DNA from 2 places in the Vibrio sp. 2130-1 genome. Region 2 is predicted to be linked to the other one. Evidence: predicted binding sites of a transcription regulator. Region 2 holds the regulator's gene; the other holds the start of a gene.
What was found. Region 2 encodes CRP, which controls carbon source genes, mostly activating them, when cyclic AMP is high. Its sites were predicted from a motif close to TGTGANNNNNNTCACA; they were not measured.
Positions count from the first base shown of each region.

Region 1 (15,506 bases), on a different contig from region 2:
AGTTACCGTGAGTCATATCTTGAGTACGGAAGTTCCAACGCTTAACAGCGCCTTGGAAACCTTTACCCTTAGATGTACCAGTAACGTCTACTTTCTTAGTTTCGTTGAATAGTTCAACAGTTAGTTCTGAACCAACTTCGAACTCTTCGCCGTTTTCTAAACGGAATTCCCAAAGACCGCGACCAGCTTCAACGCCAGCTTTAGCAAAGTGACCTGCTTCAGCTTTGTTTACACGGTTAGCTTTCTTAGAACCAGCTGTAACCTGGATTGCTGCGTAGCCGTCAGTTTCAAGAGTTTTCACTTGAGAAACACGGTTAGCTTCAACCTCAACAACTGTTACTGGGATAGAAACGCCTTCTTCAGTAAATACGCGGGTCATGCCCACTTTACGACCGATTAGACCAATCATACTTCTAATCTCCCTTAACCTAGGCTAATTTGAACGTCAACGCCCGCAGCAAGGTCTAGACGCATTAGAGCATCAACAGTCTTGTCTGTTGGCTCAACGATGTCGATTAGACGCTTGTGAGTACGGATTTCGTACTGGTCACGTGCTTTCTTGTTAACGTGTGGAGAGATAAGAACTGTGAAACGCTCTTTACGAGTTGGCAGTGGGATTGGACCACGAACCTGTGCGCCAGTGCGCTTAGCTGTTTCAACGATTTCCGCTGTAGAAGCATCGATTAGTTTGTAATCGAAAGCTTTTAGGCGGATACGGATACGTTGGTTCTGCATGAGACAGAGCTCCAAATTTAATAAATTACACAAACAATATCGCCACTCAAACTCGTCAAGACGAGAGAATGCCGATTGATTTATGTGAAACCGTAGCATCCAAGATTAGGACGCATTGTCAGTTAATTTTCGATTAACTATCCCTATATGCCAAAGTCACCTTTGAGGATAGTTTTTCCGAAGAAAAGATAGCTAATTGTATTAACCGCGAACATAAGCTGAGTATACATTACCTCACAAATCCTTAGATTTGCTCGCTCCTCACTGCTCATTGGTTCACAACTGGCTTAACCAGTGCGCTGCATTATACAGATCACACTTTAGGTTGCAAGCGCTGAGTGAAAAATAATCGGGAATATTCCAAACCCCATACATTCCTCTTCGCTTGGTAGCCATTAAAACAAAAAGGACGCCGAAGCGTCCTTTTCTAAACTGTAATCGTAATAGCGGCTGCTATTATTTCTTACCGCTTGATAGTGCACCGAAACGCTTGTTGAAGCGATCAACACGGCCGCCTGTATCAACGATACGTTGCTTACCAGTGTAGAATGGGTGACACTTGTCACATACGTCTAGGTGGATAGACTCTTTACCTAGAGTAGAGTTGAACTCAAAAGAGTTGCCGCAAGAACAAGTCGCTTTTACTGCTTTGTATTCTGGGTGGATACCAGCTTTCATGGGATAACCTCAATAGTAGGCCGTGTCGCTATACGAATCTAAGCCGCACACCACACGCAATTAATAATAAAATGGGATACCGCATCAACTAATTGCCGAAGCCATATCTCAAGGCGCGATATAGTAAAGAATCACATTGCTCGGATCAACACATTTGGCAACTTTTTCGCCACTTTTTTAGCCAGACTAATCATAGAGGCACGATTCACGCTGAATCGCATTGCTTTACTCGAATTTCCATACCGATTTTAATAGACTCTCATTTCCTTTCCCTCTTTTTTAATAGCTAAGAATTTATGCGTCCAACCATTGCTAGAGTGGCATTACCCGTTCCGCTCGACAAACAATTTGATTACGCCATTCCGGGGCACCTGTTTCCGGTCATTGGTGGACGCGTTTCCGTACCTTTTGGACGCCAAACGTTAGTTGGCATCGTCACCGCGATGGTTAATCACTCGGACTTTCCCAAAGATCAACTCAAGCCAATCAAAGCAGTTCTTGATTCTCAGCCGATATGGTCTGAAAAGCTTTATTCGTTGCTGACTTGGTGCAGCCAGTTCTACCAATACCCACTTGGAGATACGCTACACAATGCGATGCCAGCAGCTCTACGTAAAGGAAAGCCTGCAGATTTTGCGACGCTACAAGAGTGGCAAATTACCGAATCCGGTAAAGACAAGCTGATGCAAGGGCTTGATCGTCGAGCGGTCAAACAACAAAAGGTCTTGCAAATGTTGGTTAACGGCGCTTTGCCTCACCAGGAATTTGTCGACCAAGAGATAGCCTCAACAGTACTAAAGTCTTTAGAAGAGAAAGGCTGGATTGAACGTATCGAGAAGAAGCCTGTAATCACCCAGTGGGGACAGCACGTTGAATGCGACGTCGAAAAGCCAAAGCTCAACCACGAACAAGCGCTGGCTATTGCGAGTGTAAATAGCCAAACAGGTTTTGCCTCCTATTTATTAGAAGGCGTCACGGGCTCAGGTAAGACAGAAGTGTACCTCAACCTTATCAAGCCAGTTTTAGAGCAAGGGAAACAAGCCTTGGTTTTAGTACCAGAGATTGGCTTAACGCCCCAAACCATCAACCGCTTTAAACGCCGTTTTAATGTGCCAGTTGACGTCATCCACTCCGGGTTAAACGAGACGGAGCGTCTGAATGCGTGGCTTTCTGCACGCGACAAAGCGGCCGGAATCATTATCGGCACACGCTCTGCCCTACTCGCGCCTTTTGCTGATCTCGGGATTATCATTGTGGACGAGGAACATGACACCTCTTACAAACAGCAAGATAGCTTGCGTTATCATGCACGCGATGTTGCTGTCATGCGCGCTCATAAAGAACAAGTTCCGATTGTTCTGGGCTCAGCCACACCTGCACTGGAGACATTGCACAATGCCTTGTCAGGCAAATATCACCATTTAACACTAACCCAACGAGCTGGCTCTGCCGTGCCAACCACTAATAAAGTGTTAGATGTAAAAGGTCAGTATTTAGAAAGTGGCTTATCTGCCCAACTGATTGCCGAGATGCGCAAGCATTTAAAAGCGGGCAATCAAGTAATGTTGTTTCTTAACCGTCGAGGCTTTTCGCCCGCTTTGATGTGCCATGAATGCGGTTGGATTGCAGAATGTAAACGCTGTGATGCGTACTATACGTTCCACCATTACAGCAACGAAATACGCTGCCATCACTGCGGCTCACAACAACCGGTGATTCATCAATGTCAGGGGTGTGGTTCAACCCAATTGGTTACCGTCGGCGTAGGAACGGAACAACTCGAACAACAATTGGCTCAGTTATTTCCAGAATACAACGCCATTCGCATCGACAGAGACAGCACACGTCGCAAAGGTAGTTTGGAAGATGCCCTTGAATCGATTCGTAAAGGTGAACATCAAATTCTGATTGGCACCCAAATGCTGGCTAAGGGGCACCATTTTCCAAATGTAACGCTCGTTGCTCTTTTGGATGTTGATGGCTCTCTCTATAGTAGTGACTTCCGCGCTTCCGAGCGACTAGCGCAGTTGTTTATTCAAGTCGCAGGTCGTGCCGGCCGCGCAAGTAAACCTGGCGAGGTTATCCTACAAACCCACCATCCTGAGCACAGCTTGCTGCAGGCCCTGCTTCAAAAAAACTATCGCCACTTTGCTATGACTGCTCTGGAAGAACGCAAATTGGCTCAGCTTCCGCCTTATAGTTTCTTGACTCTGTTTAAAGCAGAGGCGAACCAAAGTGAGGTAGTTGAAGACTTCCTGCGTCAGGTTCGCTTTACGTTAGAGTCACACCCTCTGTTCGATGATTCCTGCATGGTGTTAGGCCCTACTCCTTCACCTTTGGCCAAGCGGGCTGGTAAATACCGTTGGCAACTATTACTGCAAACTCAGCATCGTTCATTGATGCAAAAGTTATTAACCAGTGCCAAACCTGCTATTGAGTTGTTGCCAAATGCTAAGAAAGTACGCTGGAATTTAGACATAGAACCACAAGATCTCAGCTAGCAAACGTTTAACTATGTAATGAATTACCATTTAATGTGACCAGAATCACACCAAGATTACAGTTTTTGTTAAACAGACCGTAACTTTCACTTTAGAAATGAATAGACTATCCAAATTAGAAAAGTCTAAAGTGACTTGTTTGCACAGGCTTAGATTAAAACAATGACTATTCCCACAAATTGATATCGCGGTGAAGAATCCATTTTCCCACTCGTTAACACGAACTGAGCGAAGAGCAAACACAGCTCTAACTCGGTTTGATTACTCTGATTTCAAACCGGAATAACGTCATCTTGGCAAAAAATAAATGAGAGGTTAAAAACTATGGCGACAATGAAGGATGTTGCCCAGCTTGCGGGAGTGTCTACGGCTACGGTATCTCGAGCCTTAATGAATCCAGAGAAAGTCTCTTCTTCTACACGAAAGAGAGTAGAAGATGCCGTACTTGAAGCGGGTTATTCTCCAAACTCATTAGCGCGTAACTTACGTAGAAACGAATCAAAAACCATTGTTACTATCGTTCCCGACATCTGTGATCCTTATTTTTCTGAAATTATTCGCGGTATTGAAGATGCAGCCATGGAACATGGCTATCTAGTCCTGCTGGGCGATAGCGGACAACAGAAGAAACGCGAAAGCTCTTTCGTAAACCTCGTATTTACTAAGCAGGCAGATGGAATGCTACTGCTTGGTACAGATCTACCATTCGATGTCAGTAAGCCAGAGCAAAAGAACTTACCTCCGATGGTAATGGCGTGTGAATTTGCGCCAGAGCTCGAGCTTCCGACAGTACATATTGATAACCTGACCTCAGCATTTGAAGCGGTGAATTACTTGACTCAATTAGGTCATAAACGCATTGCTCAAATCTCTGGACCAGATACAGCAATATTGTGTCAGTTCCGCCAGCAAGGCTACCAACAAGCCCTGCGCCGTGCCGGCATCAATAAAGATCCACAATATAGTGTCATTACTGAGTTCTCTTTTGATGGCGGAGCAAAAGCCGTTCGTAAACTGCTCGAATTGCCAGAACCACCAACGGCTATTTTCTGTCACTGTGACACAATGGCCATCGGCGCAATTCAAGAAGCGAAAAAGCTTGGCTTACGAGTACCGCAAGATCTCTCTGTTGTGGGCTTTGATGACATTAACTTCGCTCAGTACTGCGATCCACCGTTGACCACCATCTCTCAACCTCGCTATGAGATTGGTCGACAAGCGATGCTAATGATGCTCGAGATGTTAAAAGGCCACGACGTGCATTCAGGCTCGCGTCTGCTTGAAACTAATCTCGTCATTCGTGGAAGTGCAGCGCCACCACAGCGCCCTTAACCTAAAGATTAGGTATTCATCCCCAAAGCGGTGCCAAGGCGCCGCTTTTTATTTACCCCTCCTGCTTTTTGTATATCCCCGAATAAACATAAGCGAGAACGGAAACACACTCCTACACTCGGACGTTGTCGCGCTTTAGCTATCAAGATTCTATCAATAGGGTGTTTTCTCAACTCGTTCTGGATTAACATATTTGCAAGAATCCTTGATGACCAGAAATAACCGTGGCAAATAGAGATTATGTAAGACGGGGGCGAGGCGCCCCAAAAAAGTCGACAAAAAAACAGCCGCCGAGAAGAAAAAAACCTTGGCGCAGTGGCCTGCTCGCTATCTTGCTCGTGGGCGGTTTTGGCTATGGTCTTTACCTTTTGAGTAGCGACCCAGAACCTAAACAACCAGTCGTGAAGCAGCCAACAACCACTGTCAGCAAACCAAAGCCGAAAAAAGACTTGCCGCCACCACCAGAAGAAAAATGGGAATATGTTGAGTCACTACCGAAACGTGAAGTTGAAGTTGTGGCTAAAGAAATTGAAGTTTCTAAAATTCCTTACATCATGCAGTGTGGCGCGTACAAAACTCAGGCACAAGCGGAAGAGCGCAAGCTTGCAATCGCGTTCCAAGGGATGTCGAGCAAGATTCGTAAGAAAGAAGGCAGTTCATGGTATCGCGTGGTGCTAGGTCCGTATAAGTTCAAACGTGATGCAGAACGTGACCGCCATAAACTGCAACGCGCGAAAATCGAGCCGTGTGCGATTTGGAAAGAAAATCTTTAAACTCAGGCCCTAGGAGCTAAGATCCTAGGGCCTTTCTTTTTGCCCCCTTGAATCCCCATTTCTCCTCCCCCATATACTGAATTAAATCCAAAGAGAAATAATCAAGAGGTCGACTGTGACTACCATTGTATCTGTACGTCGAAATAATAAAGTCGTCATCGCGGGTGATGGCCAAGTATCTCTAGGCAATACCGTAATGAAAGGTAATGCGCGCAAAGTTCGCCGCCTATACAACAACCAAGTACTAGCGGGCTTTGCCGGCGGTACTGCGGATGCCTTCACCCTTTTTGAGCGCTTCGAAAGCAAACTGCAAATGCACCAAGGTCACCTAACCAAAGCGGCAGTTGAGCTAGCCAAAGACTGGCGTAGCGATCGTGCTTTGCGCAAGCTCGAAGCCTTACTTGCCGTTGCCGACGAAACCGCATCGTTAATCATTACCGGTAATGGTGATGTCGTACAGCCAGAACACGACCTGATTGCGATTGGCTCTGGTGGTGCTTACGCACAAGCTGCCGCAACCGCCCTACTAGAAAACACAGATCTAGATGCTCGTGAGATCGCGGAAAAAGCTCTCAATATCGCGGGTGACATTTGTGTCTTCACTAACCATCACCACACGGTAGAAGAGCTAGACTCAACAGTAGAGCCTGAAAAACCAACCGCGTAATCGTAACGAAGTAAGGAAAGAATATGTCTGAAATGACGCCTCGCGAAATCGTTCATGAATTGAACCGCCACATTATCGGTCAAGAAAAAGCCAAACGTTCGGTTGCGATTGCACTTCGTAACCGCTGGCGCCGCATGCAGCTTGAAGAAAGCTTGCGTGCCGAAGTGACGCCAAAAAACATCTTGATGATTGGCCCTACTGGTGTTGGTAAGACTGAAATCGCACGACGCCTCGCAAAACTGGCAAATGCCCCTTTCATCAAAGTTGAAGCGACAAAATTCACCGAAGTGGGTTACGTTGGTAAAGAAGTTGAAACCATCATCCGTGACCTAACCGATGTCGCTGTGAAAATGACGCATCAACAAGCAATGGAGAAAGTGAAATTCCGCGCAGAAGAGCAAGCAGAAGAACGCATTCTTGATGCGCTACTGCCACCAGCACGTGATAGTTGGGGTCAAGCAGAGCAAACGGAAGAGTCTTCTCACACTCGCCAGATCTTCCGTAAGAAACTGCGTGAAGGCCAACTAGACGATAAAGAAATTGAAATCGACGTAGCCGCACCGCAGATGGGCGTAGAGATCATGGCGCCTCCTGGTATGGAAGAGATGACTAACCAGCTGCAAGGCATGTTCCAAAACCTGGCAGGCGACACTAAGAAAAAACGTAAGCTGAAAATCAAAGACGCAATGAAAGCGTTAGCGGAAGAAGAAGCGGCGAAACTGGTAAACCAAGAAGAGCTAAAAGAAGCAGCGATTTTCAACGTTGAAAACAACGGCATCGTATTTATCGATGAGATCGACAAGATCTGTAAACGCGGCGAGAGCTCAGGCCCAGACGTTTCACGCGAAGGTGTTCAGCGCGACCTACTTCCATTGATTGAAGGCAGCACGGTATCAACCAAGCACGGCATGGTAAAAACAGACCACATTCTGTTTGTTGCATCTGGTGCATTCCAAGTGGCAAAACCATCTGACTTGATCCCAGAATTGCAAGGTCGTCTACCAATTCGTGTTGAGCTAGAAGCACTAAGCAGCAACGACTTCAAACGCATTCTGACAGAACCAAAAGCCTCTCTAACAGAGCAGTACGTTGCGTTGATGAAAACGGAAGATGTGGACATCGAATTCACAGAAGACGGCATCACGCAAATCGCGGAAGCGGCATGGACGGTCAACGAAAGCACAGAAAACATCGGTGCTCGTCGCTTACACACCGTAATGGAACGCTTGATGGATGAAATCTCTTACGATGCAGCGGAGCAATCTGGCGCTAAATTCGTTATTGATTCCGCTTACGTGAAAGCGCGCCTAGGCGACACGATTGAAAATGAAGATCTAAGCCGCTTTATTCTTTAATCGCAATCTATTTTACCAAAGCCCAGAACCTTGTTTCTGGGCTTTTTGTATAGAATGACGGCCACTGTGACAACACCTAAATCAAAAGTTCTCGTCATTCTAGCGAGCTCAAGTGAGACTAAGAATCTGCTAACAGCAGACGCCTATTCTTTCCAACTCACCTTAACCACGGCACTATTGGGACGATAGATTCTGAATCACCTCGTTCCTCGCTGTTCAGAATGACGGTTACTGTGACAACACCTAAATCAAAAAGATCTCGTCATTCTAGCGAGCTCAAGCGAGACTAAGAATCTAGTAACAGCAGACGCCTATTCTTTCACACTCACCTTCACCACCGCACAACCGGGACGATAGATTCTGAATCACCTCGTTCCTCGCTGTTCAGAATGACGGTTACTGTGACAACACCTAAATCAAAAGATCTCGCATTCTAGCGAGCTTAAGCAAGACTAAGAATCTGGTAACAGCAGACGCCTATTCTTTCCAACTCACCTTCACCACCGCACAACCGGGACGATAGATTCTGAATCACCTCGTTCCTCGCTGTTCAGAATGACGGTGACTTAGACAACATCTAAATCAAAAGACCTGGTCATTCTAGCGAGCTCAAGCGAGACTAAGAATCTGGTAACAGCAGACGCCTATTCTTTCCCACTCCCCTTCACCACCGCACAATCGGATGATCGATTCTGAATCACACTCGTTGTTCAGAATGACGGTGACTTTGACAACACCTAAATCAAAAGATCTCGCATTCTAGCGAGCTTAAGCAAGACTAAGAATCTGGCAACAGCAGACGCCTATTCTTCCCCACTCACCTTAACCACCGCACAATCGGATGATCGATTCTGAATCACACTCGTTGTTCAGAATGACGGTGACTTTGACAATACCTAAATCAAAAAAGATCTCGTCATTCTAGCGAGCTCAAGCGAGACTAAGAATCTGCTAACAGCAAACGCCTTTCTTTCCCACTCACCTTCACCACTGCACAACCGGATGATAGATTCTGAATAACCCTTTGACTTCTAGTTGAGTTGTTTTAGGTCAATAGCGTATCTGCCTCTTTGTGCTTATACTGGGCACATTGGTTACTAGCACGAAATTTCCATGAAACAATCTCTACAGATCTGGCTTGAAGCCGCTCGTCCAAAAACATTACCTCTGGCATTGGTCTCTATCTTAACAGGTAGCGTGCTCGCCTACTCGGCGGGTCATTTCTCACTGACGATTGCCATCATGGCTTTCGTAACCGCGACATTGCTGCAAATTCTGTCCAACCTGGCAAACGACTATGGCGATGCCGTTCAAGGTACAGATAATGACAAACGCCTCGGCCCATTACGAGCGATGCAGTCTGGCGCGGTAAGTGCTAAACAGATGAAACAAGCGATTATCTTTAACATCGTTCTGACCGCAATCTCAGGCTTGGTGTTAGTTTTCTATTCACTAAGTTCACTGGAAAGCATTGTTACTTTTATCGGGCTGGGAATTTTGGCCATTCTCGCCGCCATTGCTTATACCATGGGTAGCAAACCATACGGTTACGTGGGGCTTGGCGATATATCAGTATTCTTGTTTTTTGGTTTACTCGGCGTATCCGGTACCTACTTCTTGCATACTGGTCACGTAGACACCACGCTATTCTTACCTGCTTTAGGCTGCGGTTTACTCGCCGTTGCAGTCCTCAATATCAACAATATGCGTGATATAGAGAACGACCGAGAGTGTGGTAAACGCACGGTGGCGGTACGCTTAGGTCAACGTAAAGCCAAACAGTACCACTTTATTTTACTTGGCGGAGCTATCCTTGCCTTTGCGGCTTACTTGTTAATTCAAGACAAACCCGTTTGGATTAGCTTGCCATTCTTACTTAGTATTTATTTCGTGGCCGATCATGGTAAAGCGGTTTGGCATACACAAAAGCCTGCTCAAATAGCACCAATGATGCCAGTCATCGTGAAATGCTCTCTAGTCACCAACGTTTTGTTTGCAACAATTGTGGTAGCTCAAACTCTAGTAAGTTAAAAAAGGATTGTCATTGCATTGACTTAATGCCTAGATATACTCAAAGACAACCAATTTCTGTTTAGAAAGGTACGCTATGGAATACAATACCTCAGCACTCTGTGATATCTACCTCGATCAGGTAGATGTGGTTGAACCAATGTTCAGTAACTTTGGCGGTCGCGCTTCATTTGCCGGGCAAATCACCACCATCAAGTGTTTTGAAGATAATTCGTTGATCCGCGAGACATTAGAGCAAGATGGACTTGGTCGCGTTTTGTTAATTGACGGTGGCGGTTCCCTACGTAAAGCCCTTATCGATGCAGAAATCGCAACCATTGCGGAAGAAAACGAGTGGGAAGGCATTGTCGTTTACGGCTGTGTTCGTGAAGTAGATGAACTTGAAGATATGAACTTAGGCATTCAAGCCCTCGCTTCTATTCCTGTTGGAGCGACCAGTCAGGGTATTGGCGAATTGGATGTACCAGTCAACTTTGGCGGCGTTAGCTTCCTTCCAGAAGATTACATTTATGCTGATAGCACCGGAATTATCCTGTCGCCTGAACCATTGAATATTGATTTAGAGTTGGATGAAGAAGCATAGCGAGTCTTAGGTGTCTAAGTTATAGGGTCTTCTCTTAGCTATCAGCGCCTAGCCTTGTCTTAACATTTTCTACTTCCCTAAAACACAAACACCCGCTTAGCGCGGGTGTTTTTAATTTGGAATGAAGAAGCTGAATTATTCCACTTCGTCCATTTTGCCAAGTAGTGCACGAATGCGCTCTTGCCATTGTGCGTGCTCTTGCTGTGCTTGTTGTGCTTTTTGCTCTAGCTCTTCACGTTGAGAGCGAAGCTCGTTAGCTTCTTCCGCAAGTTTAGCTTTATCTTCTTTCAGCTCTTCGACTTCCATCTGAAGAAGAGTGATTGTGTCAACTGCAGTTTGAATTTTAGATTCTAGTTGTTCTAGTACTTCAAAAGACATCTTGGCCTACCTATGTTATTCCGTTGGGACGATGTGCGAGATTGATGCACACCTAACCTATATAAGGTTCATTCTACTCAGCGTCGCGATGAGAAACACTCACTATATTCGATATTTTGCATCATTCGGTCAAAAAATCAGCGCAATCTCACTAAACGCTGACTTTTCTTGTCGCCGAAGCATTTTTGAGCAAGGATTTTGCGTCCCGCTACTCTGAAAATCGCCCTAAGTATTGATCAAATTCAAGTTAGATAAAGTAAAAGCCTCGCAAAAAGGCAAACGTTTACTCGACCTTGTGATAGAATCGCCGCGCAAATTCTTCTTCCCTCTTGCTTACTTGGAGACATCATGAAACGCGATTTAGCAATGGCATTTTCCCGTGTGACTGAAGGTGCAGCTCTGGCTGGTTACAAATGGCTTGGCCGTGGCGATAAAAATGCAGCCGATGGCGCAGCTGTTGAAGTTATGCGCACGCTACTGAACAAAACAGATATCAGTGGTGAAATTGTCATTGGTGAAGGTGAAATCGATGATGCGCCAATGCTGTACATTGGAGAGCAAGTTGGTATTGGTGGTGATGAAGTGGATATCGCTGTCGACCCGATTGAAGGGACGCGTATGACGGCAATGGGACAATCGAACGCACTAGCCGTACTTGCCGCAGGTGAGAAAGGCAGCTTTCTTAAAGCGCCAGATATGTACATGGAAAAACTGGTTGTTGGCCCTGGTGCAAAAGGCGTAATTGACTTAGAAAAGCCGTTAAAAGAAAACCTAGAGAACGTAGCAAAAGCCCTGAACAAGCCACTTGATACCCTAGTCGTTATTACCCTTGCAAAACCTCGCCACGATAACGTTATTGCAGAAATGCAAGCAATGGGCGTGCGTGTCTTTGCGGTGCCTGATGGTGACGTGGCTGCCTCTATTCTAACTTGTATGCCAGACAGTGAAGTGGACATGATGTACTGTATTGGCGGTGCGCCAGAAGGGGTTGTATCAGCAGCGGTAATTCGAGCGCTAGATGGTGACATGCACGGTCGCCTGCTTCCTCGTCATGAGGTAAAAGGCGATACTGAAGAAAACCGCATTTACGGCGCAGATGAACTAAAACGCTGCGATGAAATGGGCGTAAAAGCGAATGTTGTCCTCAAAATGGAAGACATGGCTCGTAGCGACAATGTGGTATTTTCAGCAACAGGCATTACTAAAGGTGACTTGCTAGAAGGCATCTCTCGCCAAGGCAATATCGCAACCACAGAAACGCTGCTCGTGCGTGGTCGATGCCGTACTATTCGTCGCATTAAGTCGACTCACTACCTAGATCGTAAAGATCCAGAAGTGCGTGATATTATTCTTTAAGCATTTCTCGAGGCTCTCGCTCAATCTGAGTTTGAGCCTTTCTTTCCGCACAACGGGCAATAGATTCTGAATCACACTCGTTCCTCGTTGTTCAGAATGACGTTGACTTTAATAAGCTCTAAATCAAAAGAGCTCGTCATTCTAGCGAGCTCCAGCGAGACTAAGAATCTGGTAACAGCAAACTCCTATTCTGTCCTGCTCGCCTTAACCGCTGCTCAACCAAAAGATAGATTCTGAATCACTCTCGTTCCTCGTTGTTCTGAATGACGGTGACTTTAATTAGCCCTAAATCAAAAAATTCGTCATTCTAGCGAGCCCCAGCGAGACTAAGAATCTAGTAGTAACAAGCTCCTGTTCTTGCCTGGTCACCTTAACCACTACTCAACCAAAAGATAGATTCTGAATCACTCTCGTTCCTCGTTGTTCAGAATGACGGTGGTTTTAATTAGCCCTAAATCAAAAGAATTCGTCATTCTAGCGAGCCCCAGCGAGACTAAGAATCTAGTAGTAACAAGCTCCTATTCTTGCCTGGTCACCTTAACCACTACTCAACCAAAAGATAGATTCTGAATCACCTCGTTCCTCGTTGTTCAGAATGACGACATATCTTGGCTCATATGAACATAGCCCCTACAAATCCACACTCAAATTAAGTCAACACTTTTCTTTACTAACCCTATCGCGCATAATATGTACTGACGTATAAATGGTGGGTATATGAAGACCGTAGATAGGATATTGCAAATCGTTAAGCGTGATGGCTCCGTCACTGCAAAACAACTCTCTTCTGAGCTAGGTATGACAACCATGGGGGCTCGTCAGCACCTGCAAAGTTTAGAAGATGATGGCATTCTTTCTATCCATGACGTAAAAGTAAAAGTTGGTCGCCCTGCTCGTCATTGGTCTCTCACTCAAAAGGGTCATGAGCAATTTGCTGACCGTCACGGTGAGTTGACCATTCAGTTTATAGAAGCTGTCGAACATATCTTTGGCAAAGATGGACTGGAAAAAGTCACATCAGAGAGGGAAAAACTCACGTTACAAAGTTATCGTCAGCACCTTGAGCAATGCGACTCTCTGCAAAGCAAACTAGAAACACTCGTCACATTAAGAGAGCAAGAAGGCTATATGGCTGAACTCGAGAAAGATGAGAACGGATTTATTTTAATCGAAAATCACTGTCCGATTTGTAAAGCCGCAACTCGCTGCCCAAGCTTGTGCCAATCAGAACTGAGTGTCTTTCAGTCTTTACTTGGACATGACACCAAAGTAGAGCGTACCGAACACATCATTAGCGGCCAAAGACGCTGCGTTTACCGCATCCAACAACTGCAGTAACCACCACAACCAAACATCGACATGCCGCACTTATTCAATCTCCAGCTTGAAAGCTTCTCTTATAAGTGAGACGGCTGAAGAATTCATCCTCTCTCCTCTTTCTAGTGGTGTAGGCTTTTAGTAACTAAAGGCAATTTCCATAAGGATTTGGAGAGCATCGATGTCTACTCTACGTCATATCCCGTCCCAAACGCTTCCTCCATTCGATGAAATGGTTCTAATGGCAGAGCGAGACCCAGAAGCTTTTGAGCAATTTCGTCATGAGATGGCGAAAGAGATGATCGAAAGCGCATCAGAAGATATGAAAGAAAGATTGTGGGCTCAACAAAGCCATATTGATAGAGTCATCAGCACGTGTAAAAACCCTCATCACACCAATGTGGTATTGATGAACGAGTTGCAAAAACAGGTCGTAAAGTTCAAAGCAGCGCTAGAAGGGGAAGCGGCACCGACACAAAAAGCGGATGTGGTTAGCTTAAATGCGTTTAAAGATAGGGATGATTTTTACTGATACTCAGTAGATAGATCGAGAAAGTTAGGGTTCGTTTCTCTTACCAAGGCTAACTTCCACTCACGCTTCCACTGCTTGAGCTGCTTTTCTCGGTTTATAGCATTAGCCATATCGTCGAATAACTCAAAGTAAACGAGCTTATGAACGTTGTATTTCTTAGTAAATCCTTCCACTACTCCATTTTTATGTTGCCATATTCTTTGGGGCAGCTGACTGGTAACACCTATGTAGAGAACGGCGTTGTTATTTGACGTTAGGATATAAACGCAAGGTGTCTTATCGATGATTCATTCTCCTTCATTATTCGCTGTTACTTTTCCATTGTAATTCGCAAGCTCAGTCAGTTTATTTCGAACTCGGAGCGCTCTGTACGTAGATTCTGAATCACACTCGTCCCTCGCTGTTCAGAATGACGATGACTTTAACAACCTCTAAACCAAAGGGGAGCGTCATTCTAGCGAGCCTTGGCGAGACTAAGAATCTCATAACAGCAAGCTCCTATTCTTTCGCACTCACCTTGGCCACTGCGCAATCGGACGATAGATTCTGAACAACACTCGTTCCTCGTTGTTCAGAATGACGATGACTTTAAGAGCCTCTAGATCAAAAGAGTCCGTCATTCTAGCGAGCCGCAGCGAAACTAAGAATCTGGTATCAGCAAGCTCCTATTCTTTCCCGCTCAGCTAACCACTGCTCAGCCGGATGATAGATTCTGAGTCACCTCGTTCCTCGCTGTTCAGAATGACGATGGCTTTAACAGTTTCTAAATCAAAAGAGTTCGTCATTCTAGCGAGCCTTAACGAGACTAAAAATCTCGTAACAGCAAGCTCCTATTCTTTCCCGTTCACCTAAACCACCGTACAATCGGATGATAGATTCTGAACCACACTCGCACCTCTCTGTTCAGAATAACGATGACTTTATCAGCCTCTAAATAAAAAGAGCTCGTCATTCTAGCGAGCCTCAGCGAGACTAAGGATCTGGTAACAGCAAACTCCTACTCTTTCACACACAGCTTAACCAGGGCTCAAGCGGACGATAGATTCTGAATCACACTCGTCCCTCGTTGTTCAGAATGACGATGACTTTAAGAGCCTCTAAATAAAAAGAGCTCGTCATTCTAGCGAGCCTTAGCGAGACTAAGAATCTACTTTCAGCACGCACGATACTTGAAGCAATTACTCCGGCTCAGGGCCATATTGATTTGGTCCTGATGTTCCCTTTAAGAAACCACATTCAATTAGAATCCATAAACCACAAATCAGAGA
Region 1 covers NZ_JAWOUT010000006.1:217,703-233,208, reverse strand. Annotated here, with positions in the region: gene rplC (50S ribosomal protein L3) at 1-409, opposite strand, end outside; gene rpsJ (30S ribosomal protein S10) at 424-735, opposite strand; gene rpmE (50S ribosomal protein L31) at 1,192-1,413, opposite strand; gene priA (primosomal protein N') at 1,710-3,914, shown strand; gene cytR (DNA-binding transcriptional regulator CytR) at 4,218-5,246, shown strand; gene ftsN (cell division protein FtsN) at 5,471-6,019, shown strand; gene hslV (ATP-dependent protease subunit HslV) at 6,135-6,686, shown strand; gene hslU (HslU--HslV peptidase ATPase subunit) at 6,710-8,041, shown strand; gene R7Q09_RS11320 (1,4-dihydroxy-2-naphthoate polyprenyltransferase) at 9,155-10,072, shown strand; gene rraA (ribonuclease E activity regulator RraA) at 10,149-10,655, shown strand; gene zapB (cell division protein ZapB) at 10,791-11,033, opposite strand; gene glpX (class II fructose-bisphosphatase) at 11,382-12,389, shown strand; gene R7Q09_RS11300 (helix-turn-helix transcriptional regulator) at 13,107-13,727, shown strand; gene R7Q09_RS11295 (DUF3135 domain-containing protein) at 13,888-14,238, shown strand; gene R7Q09_RS11290 (GIY-YIG nuclease family protein) at 14,232-14,498, opposite strand; gene R7Q09_RS11285 (DUF805 domain-containing protein) at 15,417-15,506, opposite strand, start outside.
Region 1: cytR (DNA-binding transcriptional regulator CytR) is a predicted target of CRP. The motif match lies at 3,949-3,964, and genes of this name have one in related genera.

Region 2 (15,506 bases):
ATACCGAAGTTTGTTCTGCCAGATAACATTGATTACCGTCTCTTTGAGCACGGTGGCCATGTTGGCTTCCTGACAGGAACGGCGTTAAAACCTAAGTTTTGGTTGGAGGAAGCGCTGCCCGCGTATTACGAAAGTATCGCCGCAGATTACCTTTCTGCTGTATCCAAGCAACGAACGCAGTAAACTAGCCGCTCATCATAAAAGTTAGAGGTATTTATGATCATTCCATGGCAAGACATTGCGCCGGAAACATTGGAAAACTTAATTCGTGAATTCGTCTTACGCGAAGGAACGGATTACGGAACCGTCGAGGTTTCTTTGCATGACAAAATTGATCAAGTTAAAGCTCAATTGGAAAAAGGTGAAGCGGTTATCGTGTTCTCTGAGCTACACGAAACCGTCGATATTCAGCATAAAACAAAATTTTAGACCCTTCACATTTTACCGTATCCCACTCGATGACAAGGTATTGTTACGTGCTATAGTGGGATATCGACCGTGCAGTAGTAACTCTACTGCACATTACAGGTAAGTAATTTTCGACAAGGTTTGTCATGTCAGCTAAACACCCAATTATTGCGGTTACTGGTTCGTCCGGTGCCGGCACGACCACTACATCTGAAGCCTTCCGTAAAATGTTCAATATGATGAACGTTAAACCCGCATGGGTTGAAGGCGATAGCTTCCATCGCTTTACTCGCCCAGAAATGGACATCGAAATTCGCAAAGCCCGCGAGCAAGGTCGACACATTAGCTACTTTGGCCCACAAGCTAATGACTTCCCGGGACTAGAAGAGTTTTTCCGTAAGTTCGGGCATGATGGCACTGGCAGCGTGCGCCGTTATCTGCACACGTTTGACGAAGCGGTTCCCTACAATCAAATGCCAGGCACGTTTACGCCGTGGCAAGACTTACCCGAAAACAGCGACGTGCTGTTTTATGAAGGGTTACATGGTGGCGTGGTGGATGGTGATGTTAATGTTGCTCAACATGTGGATTTCTTAATTGGCATGGTGCCGATTGTGAACTTAGAGTGGATACAAAAATTCGTACGCGACACTCGCGATCGCGGCCATTCGCGTGAAGCGGTAATGGACTCAATCGTGCGATCCATGGACGATTACCTCAACTATATCACTCCTCAGTTTTCTCGTACTCACATCAACTTCCAGCGCGTACCGACCGTTGATACTTCCAACCCACTTAATGCAAAAGGCATCCCTAGTTTGGATGAGAGTTTTGTGGTGATTCGCCTACGCGGTATCAAGAATGTCGACTTCCCATATCTGCTGGCCATGATTGATGGCTCATTCATGTCACGCCACAACACGATTGTCGTACCCGGCGGTAAGATGAGCTTTGCAATGGAGCTCATAGTTCGGCCTATCCTACAACAGCTCATCGAAACAGGGAAAATTGGCTAAAAACCTGCCTGCGAAGATGTTTACTTTTCATACCGTGATCATGTGCACAGTTTTGCTTACAAAATCTCAATCATGGCACGATTAAAATCAAGAAATCGTTTTCGAAAAAGGATACTATTTCTTACCGAAACACAAGAGAGCTTGCAGCATATAAAAAGTGCTCTTATTCTAGTAGGCCTAATTCAGGCTTAGCTAAAATATGGATAGCGCAAGCGTACCCTGCAGAGGAAGTGAGATATTATGGTTCTAGGTAAACCTCAAACCGACCCAACATTAGAGTGGTTTCTTTCACACTGTCATATTCATAAGTACCCTTCAAAGAGCACGCTAATTCACGCGGGCGAAAAGGCAGAAACTTTGTACTACATCGTTAAAGGTTCTGTTGCGGTTCTTATCAAAGACGAAGAAGGTAAGGAGATGATCCTTTCTTACCTAAACCAAGGAGACTTTATTGGTGAACTTGGTCTATTCGAGGAAGACCAAGAGCGCACAGCTTGGGTTCGTGCTAAATCTCCTTGTGAAGTTGCTGAAATTTCTTTCAAGAAGTTCCGTCAGCTTATCCAAGTAAACCCAGACATCCTAATGCGTCTTTCTGCGCAGATGGCTCGTCGTCTTCAAGTAACTAGCCAAAAAGTGGGTGACCTGGCGTTCCTAGACGTAACTGGTCGTATCGCTCAGACGCTTCTGAACCTTGCAAAACAACCAGACGCAATGACTCACCCAGACGGCATGCAAATCAAGATCACTCGTCAAGAAATCGGTCAAATTGTTGGCTGTTCTCGTGAGACAGTAGGTCGTATTTTGAAGATGCTAGAAGAGCAGAACCTAATCTCTGCTCACGGTAAAACCATCGTGGTTTACGGTACTCGTTAATCTCAAACTAGAGTGACACGAACAAAATTATAAAAGCCACCAATGGCAACATTGGTGGCTTTTTATTTGCTCATGACCAAATGAGATAGGGTGCAGCGAACACTAATGAGTAAGCTTAACAGGTTAACCCTAAAACTTAGCCATTCGTACTTTCAAAGATTTTGTCAGCTGAAGCGGCCACGAAACCTGGGTACAAATCACCATTTTCCATCGGATAGCGCTTAGCAAATTCATAAAACCCGCCAGGGATAATTTCAGTGCCTTCGCTAAAACGAACCGCTACTTTATCTGCCATGGTCGATGACTGCTCTAGCAACACCTCAGGAGTGCCCTTCACTTCACCACCATTTTCATTAATGGTAAACCCAGCGGTACGCAGATGATCGTTTACCTGCTTCACTTCTTCATATTCATTGAGCTGGTTAACGCTCACCGTGAAGTGGTTTGCTCCGTAACCATGCGCCGCAAGCCAAGATGCGTACTCACTTTCTTTAGCCAACGTTTGGTAATCAGCAAAGCTTAAATCCCACAAGCGTCCACCATGTAAGAATGCGCTATCGTTCAGCTTGTCAGCATCGACTTGTGCCACCAAATTTTTCACAATCTCTTGTAGCTCAGACGAGCACTCTTCAACTTTTAGCTCACTAATAAATACTTTAGGTTGCTTCGGATCTGGGTGCTCATAGTGCTTAGCAACCAGCTTTTTGCTTTCGAAAACGTAATCACCACACGCCTTGTAACCAATAGCTACAAATGGCTTAGCTAGAGTTTCAATACCAAGAGGCGCGATATTGAAGGTACGTAAAGCTATATGATCATTAATCAGAGGCTCATCTTCTTGAAGCAGCTGATGCACTTTAGCAGCCGAAGGGCAAAGACGTTGAATGTAATCTTGCCATAGCGATTCAAATAACACATCGGGCGTCATAACGACTCCTTGTTACGAGATGTAGAGTTTAAAGGTAAGCGGAAGTTGGCTGCTCGTTCACAACAAAAGTTGTCCAGAACAATGAACGAGCAACCATCAACCTGTGACGGTAAATGCCAGTCAGTCAACACGCTTTTCCGAGTCTTTGCTCACTTTTCGTGTTCTGCCAACGATCACTACAACCCATACCTAAATGATGCGCCGGCAAGGTGAGCCGCAATGCATAGTTGCGACTCTATTATTAAAACTTATAGCGCTACACCTGGACTCAATGTTGCAGGCAAGACAGTCTCTTGACCTTCCATTGATGCCATTGGGTACGCACAGTAATCTGCTGCGTAGTAAGCGCTTGGGCGCAAGTTACCCGACGCCCCCGGACCACCAAATGGCGCATCACCGCTTGCACCAGTGAGCTGGCGGTTACGGTTCACGATACCTGCACGAATGTGGTCAACGAAGTATTCCCATTCTTGGTCGTCGGTTGAGACCAAACCAGCAGATAAGCCAAAGCGCGTATCGTTTGCTAGCGCCACGGCTTTGTCTAACCCTTCGTAACGCACCACTTGCAGAAGTGGGCCGAAGTATTCTTCATCTGGTAACTCAGCAATGTTGGTTACATCAATGATGCCAGGAGAAACAAACGCCGCCTCTCCTGCTTTCGCTTCAATCAAGCTTTCACCGCCAAGAGACTGTAGATTAGCTTGTGCATCAAGAATAAACTTGGCTGCCGCGACCGAAATTTGCGGTCCCATAAATGGCGCAGGTTCTGCAAATGGTTGGTCTACGCGAATATTGCGTGTCGCTTCAACGAGCTTGGTGATAAGCGCATCGCCTTTTTCACCCAATGGCACATACAAACGACGAGCACACGTACAACGCTGCCCAGCACTGATAAACGCTGACTGGATGATGGTATAAACCGTGGCATCCAAATCACCGTATTTATCAGAGATCACCATCGGGTTATTACCCCCCATTTCTAGTGCGAGCATCTTGCCCGGTTGACCAGCAAATTGACGGTGTAATACATGTCCCGTATTCGCGCTACCCGTAAACAGTACGCCATCAATGCCTTTAGCGTCAGCGAGGGCGATACCAGTTTCTTTCGCGCCTTGAACAAGGTTAATCACGCCTTTCGGCAGACCGGCTTCTTCCCATAGCTTCATTGCCAATTCACCCGTCCATGGCGTTTGCTCAGACGGTTTGAAGACTACCGTGTTACCAGCCAGTAGCGCAGGCACAATGTGACCATTTGGTAGGTGGCCTGGGAAGTTGTAAGGACCAAACACCGCCATCACGCCCAATGGGCGGTGGCGCAATACGATTTGGTTGCCTGCTGCTTCACGGCTCGCCTCACCAGTGCGGTCATGATAAGCGCGAATCGAAATGGCAATTTTACCTGCCATTGCCACTGCTTCAGTGCGCGTTTCCCAAATTGGCTTACCAGTTTCTTTGGCAATGACTTCGGCGATTTTTTCGCTGTTCTCTTTTACTTTCTCCGCAAAAGCCAACACGATTGCCTCACGCTCTGAAAATGGACGCTTTTTCCAGTCAATAAACGCTTCACGCGCTGAAGATACCGCCTGGTTCACCTGCTCTGCCGTTGCACCTTTGCCTTGCCAGATCACTTCTTGGTTGTACGGCGACAGAGACGTAAATGCTTCACCCTGACCTTGTACCCATTCACCTGCAATCCAATGTGTCATTGTTTCTATCCTTAAATTCTGTCGTCTGTTACTGCGGAAGAAGGCGAACGAAATCCCCTTCCTCAACCGAAATTGCATCCGCAACGTCTGGTGCAATCATCACGCTTTGTGTTTCTGCGTCATACGCCGCTTTAGTGACTGTCGCACGGAAGTTCTCGAAAGATGAATTACACATCAAGAAGTCTTGTGTGCTGGAATGTTCAGAGATTTTGACTTGCGCACGGAATGAATGACGTACCGACTCAATATTACGCAGATCACACTCAACCGTTGGGCCACCGTCGAAGATGTCGACGTAGCCTCGGTTGGTAAAACCTTCACGCTCAAGCAGCTTCAGCGCTGGACGCGTGTTGTCATGTACTTGACCAATCACGGCTTGCGCTTCTGGGCTGAGCAGGTTGATGTAAATAGGCAGTTTCGGCATCAAGTCGGCGATAAAGCCTTTCTTGCCGATACCTGTTAGGTAATCTGCAAGCGTAAAATCGATAGAGAAGAAATGCTCTTGGAGCCATTGCCAGAATGGTGAATTACCCTCGTCGTCTGAAACGCCACGCATCTCCGCAAAGATCGTTTCAGAGAAGCGCTCTGGGTGCTCTGCCATCATTAGGAAACGACACTTCGACATTAGACGACCATTCAGACCTTGGCGGAATTTCTCACGCAAGAACAAGGTACAAATTTCGCTGTTACCCGTGTAGTTATTACCAAAAGTAAGCAGTTTAACGACGTTGTTAACGCCAAGCTTTGGCGACGAGTGCACGACTTTACTAATGTGATATGAGTAAAATGGGACATCCCAGCCGATAGATGCTTCGATTCCGGTGGTACCCGCAACCTCACCCGTTTCAGAGTCAAAGCCAACCATCAGGTAGCCTTCATCGCCTGGTTCTGCCACATCAGGCTTACCAAAGCTGTACTCTGAATGTTTGATTCGATTGGTTAACAGTTCTTCGTTAACCGGTAGAGATGTAAATCCGTGACCAGACTCCACCGCACAAGTGTGCAGTGCGTCGTAATCCGACATCGCGATAGGGCGAACTACTAGCATCAATACTCCCTCCAGATGCAAGAAGATCCTAACTATATTGTAGGAACAATTCCCCCATCAGAGATCCTTGACGGGGGTGTCTGCGTTGACGTTTAAACTGATATCGCGCTTAAACTAAAGTCGCGATCGCTTTATCCAGTTTCGCCAAGCCTTCTTCAATTTCTTGTTGTGTGATAACGAGTGATGGTGTGAAACGTACGACATTGGCACCCGCAACCAATACCATGAGACCTTGTTTACCTGCAGCAACCAGCACGTCACGCGCACGGCCTTGCCATTCTTCATTTAGTGCAGCGCCAAGTAATAGGCCTTGACCGCGCACTTCTGAGAAGATGTTGTACTTCGCGTTGATCTTCTCTAGACCTTCACGGAACATTGCTTCGCGTTCTAGTACACCAGCCAACAACTCTGGCTTAGTAACTTCATTTACAACCGCTTCTGCAACCGCACACGCTAGTGGGTTACCGCCATATGTAGAACCGTGAGTGCCCACTTTCATGTGCTCTGCCAATTTTGCTGTCGTTAGCATTGCACCGATTGGGAAACCGCCACCAAGTGATTTCGCAGTACTTAGAATATCTGGCGTGATACCTAAACCTTGGTAAGCGTAGAAGTTACCTGTTCGGCCATTACCAGTTTGCACTTCATCGAAGACCAGTAAGGCGTTGTGTTTGTCACACAGCTCGCGAACCGCTTGAGCGAACTCAGGCGTTGGTGGCACGATGCCGCCTTCACCTTGTAGTGGCTCCATCATGACCGCACAAGTACGATCAGACATGTGTGCTTGTAAAGCTTCGATATCGTTGTAAGGAAGGTGTGTCACGTCGCCTGGCTTAGGACCGAAGCCGTCAGAGTATGCCGCTTGGCCACCAACCGTTACGGTAAAGAATGTACGACCGTGGAAACCTTGTTTGAATGCAATGATTTCAGATTTCTCAGTGCCATGAACGTCTGCTGCATAACGACGTGCCAGCTTCAAAGCGGCTTCGTTTGCTTCTGCGCCAGAGTTAGCAAAGAACACTCGCTCAGCAAAACTCACTTCTGTTAGCTTTTTCGCCAGACGAAGGGCTGGTTCGTTCGTCATAACGTTACTTAAGTGCCAAAGCTTGTTAGCTTGCTCTGTTAGCGCGTTTACCATTACTGGATGACAATGGCCAAGACAGCTCACTGCAATACCACCAGCAAAGTCGATGTATTCATTACCTTCCTGATCCCAAACACGTGAACCTTCACCTTTAACAGGGATCATTTCCATCGGGTTATAGCAAGGTACCATTACCTCATCGAATAAACCGCGCTCTACTTTAATTTCCGTTGTCATTGCACATTCCTTCTTGATACCGCATGCGTAGCAGATAAGCGAATTTAACCGGCTCTCTTTGCCAGCAAATAATGTTTTGCATTTAAGCTATTGCGGCATTGTATTTACATTTAATTAACCATTTCAATAGTGATTTATTCTTTTCGTTCTCGAAAGCAACTTCCATTAATCACTGCTTGTGACTATTTATGCATCAAGAAAGTAAAATAGAGAAGCGATTTTTTATAAATGTTATGTAATACAGGGGATAGAAGGTTTAAAAAGACATGAATAGACAAAGAGACTCGAGAGAACCGCATAGTTTTGCAATCCGCTCACCTCAGCAAAAAGATGAATGATTTGTTAAGAAAAGTGATCGCGATCAGATCGCTTTGCGTGCTAAAAAGTTCGCAAGCAACTCGTGACCTTGCTCAGTTTTGATTGATTCTGGGTGAAACTGCACCGCATCAATTGGCAAGGTTTTATGTTGGTAACCCATTATTTCATCCATGCTTCCGTCTGGCAGTTCTGTCCATGCAGTCAGTTCAAACACGTCGGGTAAAGTACCGTTTTTCACCACAAGAGAGTGATAACGGGTTACCGTGAGTGGGTTATTCAGATTTTTAAACACACTACGACCGTTGTGATGAATCGGCGAGGTCTTACCGTGCATCACTTGTCGTGCACGTACCACTTCGCCCCCAAACACTTGCGCTATCGCTTGATGGCCAAGGCAAACACCCAATATTGGAAGCTTACCAACGAAGTGTTCTATCGCTTTCAGTGAAATACCTGCTTCGTTCGGCGTACATGGCCCTGGCGAGATCACCAAATGAGTTGGGTTGAGCGCCTCAATGCCTTGGATATCGATTTCATCGTTACGCACCACCTTTACGTCTGCACCAAGCTCGCAGAAGTATTGGTAAAGGTTGTAGGTAAAAGAGTCGTAGTTATCGATGATCAACAACATAAAGGGTCGGTTGCTCCAATCCGTTTTGGCAATGCTTACGTAGTGAATCGCCACGTTCGTGACAATCAAGGGCGGTATTTTGCTATACCAAGCAAGAAAGGCAAGTTTTTGCTGAATAAAAAGGCCAGCATAGGCTGGCCTTTGGTCTTTACAGCTATTTAGGAACTGTTTGTCAGAAAGTAAATTCGCTTAGCGGCGACGACGGAATAAGCCGAGACCTAGCAGCGCAAATAGCGCGCCAAAACCAAACGAACCACCATCTGAATCCTTCGACCCTTCTGTTCCAGTTTCAGTTTGCGTCATTGAAACATCACGAACAGAGCTAAACTTCACGATATTACCTGTCGAGTCAGTCACTTTCTCTTCTAACTGATAATTACCTTGCTCTGGCGTTTGTTCAAACTCAATATTCACGCTACGCGCATCAATATCAGCTTGAACTAAGGTTTGGCTAGCCGAGTAAGCTTTCGTATCGCTGCTTGCCGCAGCCGCTTGTGTGGATGGCGTTAAGTTCACCGTAACAATATCACCTACAACCGCCGTTGGTGGTAAACGGACATCGACGGCTAAGTTGTCACCTGCTTTCGGTAAATCGATGTCATCATCTGGTAAATCAATCGCGATGATCACTGGATCGTGGTCAGAGGCAGAGAACGCATCTTTGTACTTCGGCATATCACCTGTGTACTTGCTGCTGTATTCGAACAAGTTACTCTCTAGTGAGTTGATGTGCCAATCTTCAATTGCTACCACTTTTTGCGCTAGGCTACTGCTTGCCAATGCGTGGTCCAAATTACCCAGCTCGCCCGAATAGGTGTAAGAAAACGTATCAGTGCCGTGCAGCAACGTGTTTAAGTTGTGCAGACCGTAACCTTTTTCAATTTTGGTCTTCTCTACTTGAAGTTCACCATCACCAATGGTTGTGTAAGCAGCAGTATAAATGTCACGGCCGTATTTCTCTTTCGAGTAATCAGTCAGTGTCAGAAGTGGGTCTTCCATGCCATAAGCATTGAGGTCGCCCATGAGCAATACATCGCCTTTCACCTCTTTCAACGCTTCACCCACTGCGTGCGCAGCAGAAACGCGGAAGTTGTTACAGTTGCCTTGCAGATCCTCTGGCTCAGAATCTTCTACACCAGCAATCCACTCTTCAATACACTCAGAGCCTTTCGACTTAAAGTGGTTTACGACAATAGACAAATCTTCACCCGTCTCTTTCACCGTAAAGGTCTGAAGTAGACTGTGGCGTTGGTACTTATCGTAAGCAGGGTTACTTTCTGTGCCCTCTTTACGAGTAATTGTGTTTTCTGCAATGTGCTGCTCTGGCGTGATGATCACTTTTGCAGCGTCTTTTGGCGTTACTGCGTTAGCACGATATAAAATCGCCACCATGATCGCATCACTGCCAAAGTATTCGTCTTGGTATTTGTCTTGCTCTTCGATTTCGACATACGTGTAATGATCTTCAGCGTCATCAATCTCAGCATTTAGGGCATCAACTAAGTTTTGGATAGCACTGCCATCACCAAAGCCGTTGTTTTCCACTTCCATCAAACCAATAACGTCTGCGTCCATCTTGTTCATCGCCGCAACGATTTTCGCTTGCTGGATCAGGAATTCGTCTAGATTAGTCGCACCACGGTTTTGTCCGGTTGGGTTTTCATGACCACTGTCAGCCACGGAGTTGAAGTAGTTCAGTACGTTGAAGCTTGCAATACGCAAATCTGAGTCCGCAATCGCTGGGGCATCTTTACGAGCCACGTCGAAGCCTTCACCTGAAGTCACGAAGTTGGTGTTATCAACTTCATTGGTCGCAATCAGGCGGTATTCGTTGTAGCTGTAAGCCACGACGCCCTGCAGACCCTCTACTCGCGAACCAAGGCGAATGTGCTGCTCAGAAGAGCCATCTTGGTCTGCATCTTTTGCAAAATCTGGGTAGTAAGGGATTTGGCCGTTTGGTGCTTTGCCATCAGATTCTAGGTATACGCGGTTCGCTGCGTTGTCTTTTGCTAGCTCAAAGGCTGCATCGCTCTCTGCTGCGTGCAATTGAGTCGGCTTAAACAATGGCGCTTCATGAGACAACATCATGTTGTTACGACGTGAATCGTAGTCGTAAGAGAAGTTGCGAGTTACAAACAAGTCACTTGCCGAAGTTAGTTCAACTTGCATGCCTTCATGACGCTCTAGCGCATCACGTAGTGTTTCACCTTCTTTGATAACAAGATCGGTAACTCGAGGAATATCCGATGTGCCTGTTTTCACATAGCTGTTAGCATCAGAAGCTAGCTGAGTATTGCTGTAGTACTCTTGAACTTTACCTTTCACACAAACAACGTCACCAGCTTTCAGCGCCATGTCTGCCGCGTCAGTATGAATGAACAAACCTTCTGAGGTCTTGTCGTTGTTGTCGCTTTCTAATGCTTGTAGGTAGAAACCTTTGGTTAGGCCAGTGGTAACAGCAGTCACGACACCAGTTACGAAATGATCTTCGTCAGTAATGTATGGGTAACCATCAATGAATGGAGACGTATCGCCTTCACCTTGAATATCTTGGATGGTAGTGAAGTTAGGTTGCTGACCGTCGACTTCACAAGCGAATGGTGCTGGTGGCTCAGTCGCATTTAGCTCACCAAGGCCGTCAATGTTGTCTTTCTCAAATGCCGTCCACTGAGATGCATCATAAGTAGCAGAAGGGGTTAGTGCATCACTGTTACGAACTAATGTGGTGTCTTTACCAAAATCTACGTCACCCATCACACCGATGATGTCGTGCACTTCACCATCTTTAAGCAGTGCGATCGGGTCGTCACCGTTAAAGTTCGCAACGCTTTTATCTGTGATATCCGCGACAGCTTTGATGGCATCGCTCGCGTCACCATGCGCCAGTACATACACTTGGTTAGCTTGTATCGTCACTTGGCTAAGGTCGAATGTGCTGCCCCAAGTACCACCACCGTTTGATGATTTCGCCAACTCGTAGCCAGTGAGTGTCACCGCAGTATCACCCGTATTAGCGATCTCTACCGCTTTATTATAAGCGCCGCCTTCTACGTATTGGGAAATAATAATCTCTGCGTTCGCATTTGCACTAAGTGCACTGGCGATGGTTAATGCGAGTATTGAGGGTTTGATTAACGTGTCCATTGTCATACCTGATATTTATGTAAATGCAAACTTAGCTCTGGTTAGAGCCTGCCATTTGCGTCTACTATCAGGTTTATTTATGAAATAAATAAGAATGAGTAATTAAAGCCGTGAAATGAATCACATGTGAATATAAGAAAATATGCCAGAGCATCCCATTCAAACATTTTTTGTAATAAATACAGAGCGCTATTGATAAACAAGTCAGAATTTAGATTGATTACTCAGTTTACTTTTTCACTTCATGTTAAGGAGTAGAAAATACATCACTTGTTGAGTTGCTTATTAACCCAACCGTTCCGTTACAAATAAAAAATATAATTAGTCACTAATTTAGAATGCTTTAATTTTCACTTGTATCACTGTTCAAGCCCAAGAATCTATTACTCGCTTCGTTCTCTCTTATACAGGCCCCTCATACTTCAAAGTTTTCATGATTTATTCAATAACTTTTCATTACTCACTAGCCAAAAACATACACAAAAGATATAACACCTGCGCGAGACAATAAGATCTCATTAGCTGTAAACCCAGGAACGACAAATGAAAAAAATTCAACGCAGTGTGCTAGCTCTCTCCCTACTTGGCTTGATAGCGGGGTGTCAGTTGACCGCCAGTGAGCCACTTCAACCTACGGCGAATCAAGACATCATCGAATCAGCCAAAAATGAACTGGATGGTATTGAAGAGCTAGAAGTCAGTGACGAGGGTGTTATTACCTTTACTCAGCGTCTAAGAACGCCAGGAACCTACTGGATTCCAGCGAGAATTAAAGAACTCAGCTACGATATATCATGCGTACAGCTTAGTTACTTCATTGATAGAGGCATGGTTGTGAAGTCTGCCTTTCTAGGGGCTCGAGGACGTGTTGAATATTACGACATGGAACGCTGTATGAAAGACACACCATTTCAGTAATACAGGCATAAAAAAAGCTCCACCAAAGTGGAGCTTTTTCGTATTCGTTCTTAGCAACTATGGGCGAGCTACAAAACCTACTGCTTCGTATGCTTTCTTAAGCGTTTCAGCCGCTCGTGCCGAGGCTTTCTCAGCGCCTTGCTGCATTACCTCGTCCATGTAAGCACGATCAGCGCGAATACGGTGATATTCTGCTTGAATTGGCTCAAGCATTGCTACAACTGCCTCACCAACATCTTTCTTAAATGGGCCATACATTTCTACGCCTTGGTACTTCGCTTCAATCTCTTCGAAGCTCATGCCTGTCGCCGCGGAGTACAGACCCATTAGGTTAGCAATGCCCGCCTTGTTCTCGATATCATGACGGATACTTGGTGGCGTTTCGGTATCGGTTTGCGCTTTGTTGATCTTCTTAAGGATCGACTTAGGCTCTTCCAGCAGCGTGATAACGTTCTTACGGTTGTCATCAGATTTAGACATCTTCTTCGTTGCGTCTTGAAGGCTCATTACACGCGCATTTACTGTCGGAATGTAAGGCTCTGGAACTTGGAAGATTGGCTGCTCTGGCGAGTAAATATTGTTGAAACGCGTTGCGATATCGCGCGCTAATTCTAGATGTTGCTTCTGGTCACTGCCTACAGGTACTTGGTGTGCACCGTAAAGCAAAATGTCAGCCGCCATCAACACCGGGTAGTCAAATAGACCGACGTTTACGTCATTCGCGTAACGTGCCGATTTGTCTTTAAACTGAGTCATACGGCTCAGCTCACCCATTTGAGTGTAGCAGTTAAGAAGCCAACCTAATTGAGCATGCTCTGGTACATGTGACTGAACAAATAGCGTGCTCTTCTTCGGGTCAACACCAACTGCCAGACAAATTGCCAGTGCGTCTAGAGTTGCTTCATGCAGCGCTTTAGGGTCCTGACGAACCGTAATCGCGTGAAGGTCTACCACACAATATTGGCAATCATAATCGTCTTGCATCTGCTGCCATTGACGTAGAGCACCCAAGTAGTTACCGATACTTAGTTCACCTGAAGGTTGAACACCACTCAATACAATGGGTTTGCTCATTAGAATGATTCCTTTGACTTCTTAATCTAATTAAATGAAAAAAACCGTGCAGTAATAGGTGCACGGTTTACTCAGTGTACTCATTAACGAGTATTTTGGAAGCTCTTTTGTAGCCGTTATGCAGAAACCGCTACAACGTCCAATAATTCTGCCAAACTGTCAGCGACGAAATCTGGATTTGATGCTGAAATAGGTTCACCGTGGTTGTAACCATATGTCAGACCAAATGAGGCACAGCCTGCATTCTTTGCTGCGAGAATGTCGTTTTTCGAGTCGCCAACCATCAGCATTTCACTTGGTTGGATTTGGTGCTTTTCCATCAACCAGTTCAATGCTACTGGGTTTGGTTTTTTCTCTGAGAATGCATCACCGCCAAGGACATCAACGAAGTATTTTGCGATGTCGTGCTTTTCCAAAACGTCAGGCACAAACTTTGAAGGTTTGTTAGTCACCAACGCCATAACAAAGCCCGCTTTGTGCAGCTCTGCTAGTGTCTCTTTTACCGTTGGGTAAAGATGACTTAGCTTGTGACCGCTTTGCTCGTAGTAATCATCAAACAATACACGCGCTTTAGCACGAAGCTCTTCACTCAGCTCTGGGTTGATGGTCAGGCTTTGGCTTAATGAGCGACCAATAAGCACGTCTGCGCCGTTACCCACGTAATCACGAACTTGTTCTTCTGAAACCGATGGAAAGCCAAGCGCCTGTACTGCTTGGTCTGCCGCGACAGCTAGATCTGGCACGCTATCAAGCAAAGTGCCATCTAGATCGAAGGCGATGAATTTAATGTCTTGTTGAGTCATAACTTCCCTGAGGATTTTTATTTATAAATCGGTGAAAACGACAAAGGATGGCACCCCATCCTTTGTTTTTATCATTATGTCTGATTCGGCAGTAACTGTTTGTTTCGTCGTTACTTTGCAGCAATACGCTGACGAACTGCCTCAAACAAACAGATGCCGGATGCCACAGATACGTTCAAGCTTGAAACGCTACCAGCCATTGGGATCTTAATCAAATCGTCGCAGGTTTCACGAGTCAGACGACGCATACCGTCACCTTCTGCCCCCATTACGATAGCAAGGGGTCCAGTCAGTTTTGCTTGGTAGATGTCGTGCGTTGCTTCGCCCGCCGTACCAACAAACCAGATACCTTGCTCTTGCAGTGTACGCATAGTACGAGCCAAGTTAGTCACTCGGATCAATGGCACGACTTCAGCTGCACCACAAGCCACTTTGCTTACGGTTGCGTTCATCGGTGCAGAACGATCTTTCGGTACGATGATCGCCGCAGCACCTGCCGCATCTGCGTTACGTAAACACGCACCAAGATTGTGTGGATCGGTCACGCCGTCTAACACTAATAGCAGTGGTGATTCGTGCTGCGCCAGGATGTCATCTATATCGTTCTCATTCAGCTGCTTCGCTGGTTTCACACGAGCGATGATGCCTTGGTGATTTGCACCGCGCGCTTTGTCATCCAAGGTTTTACGTGTCATCGGCTGAATAGAAACGCCACAAACCTGAAGATCATTTAGGATTGGCATTAGGCGATCATCTTGACGACCTTTTAAAACGTACGCCTCGATAAAACGCTCTGGTTCGCGCTCCAATACCGCCTTCACTGCGTGAATGCCGTAGATAAATTCGTTACTCATTGTTTAACCTGTTGTTCTGGTCGTATTGCCTGCGCCAACCGAGTTTGAACTAAGTTGGCGCTTCAACCTACTGCGCTTCTTTTTTAGTGCGCTTGGTTTTCTTCGGCTTACTGTGCGGCTTCTTTTTACGTGCTTTTTTCACTTTAGGCTTCTCGTTGCCTTCGGCGTCACCACGTTTTGGGCCATTACGCTTACTCGTTGCACCCGTTTCTTCTGGGCGTTTAGTTGGCTCTATCGCAGGAACTGCACGAGCCGCGCCACCTTCTTTCGATGAAGAGCGAGTCGCAGCGCGTTTTTTATCTTTCGCTTTGCGTTTTGCTTCCGCTGCGCGTTTCTTCGCAGTCTTACCTTCGCCGCGTAGCTTACGACTTGTTTCGACCAATTCAAAGTCAATTTGCTTATCATCGAGGTTAACAGCCAGTACTTTTACTTTTACTGCATCACCTAAGCGGTAGATGTTACCG
Region 2 covers NZ_JAWOUT010000023.1:17,912-33,417, reverse strand. Annotated here, with positions in the region: gene R7Q09_RS22330 (hydrolase) at 1-183, shown strand, start outside; gene R7Q09_RS22325 (YheU family protein) at 217-429, shown strand; gene R7Q09_RS22320 (phosphoribulokinase) at 555-1,424, shown strand; gene crp (cAMP-activated global transcriptional regulator CRP) at 1,665-2,297, shown strand; gene R7Q09_RS22310 (DUF1338 domain-containing protein) at 2,434-3,225, opposite strand; gene astD (succinylglutamate-semialdehyde dehydrogenase) at 3,474-4,931, opposite strand; gene astA (arginine N-succinyltransferase) at 4,960-5,979, opposite strand; gene R7Q09_RS22295 (aspartate aminotransferase family protein) at 6,089-7,300, opposite strand; gene R7Q09_RS22290 (aminodeoxychorismate/anthranilate synthase component II) at 7,662-8,249, opposite strand; gene R7Q09_RS22285 (ExeM/NucH family extracellular endonuclease) at 8,439-11,393, opposite strand; gene R7Q09_RS22280 (hypothetical protein) at 11,937-12,311, shown strand; gene trpS (tryptophan--tRNA ligase) at 12,369-13,385, opposite strand; gene R7Q09_RS22270 (phosphoglycolate phosphatase) at 13,502-14,188, opposite strand; gene rlmB (23S rRNA (guanosine(2251)-2'-O)-methyltransferase RlmB) at 14,299-15,042, opposite strand; gene rnr (ribonuclease R) at 15,110-15,506, opposite strand, start outside.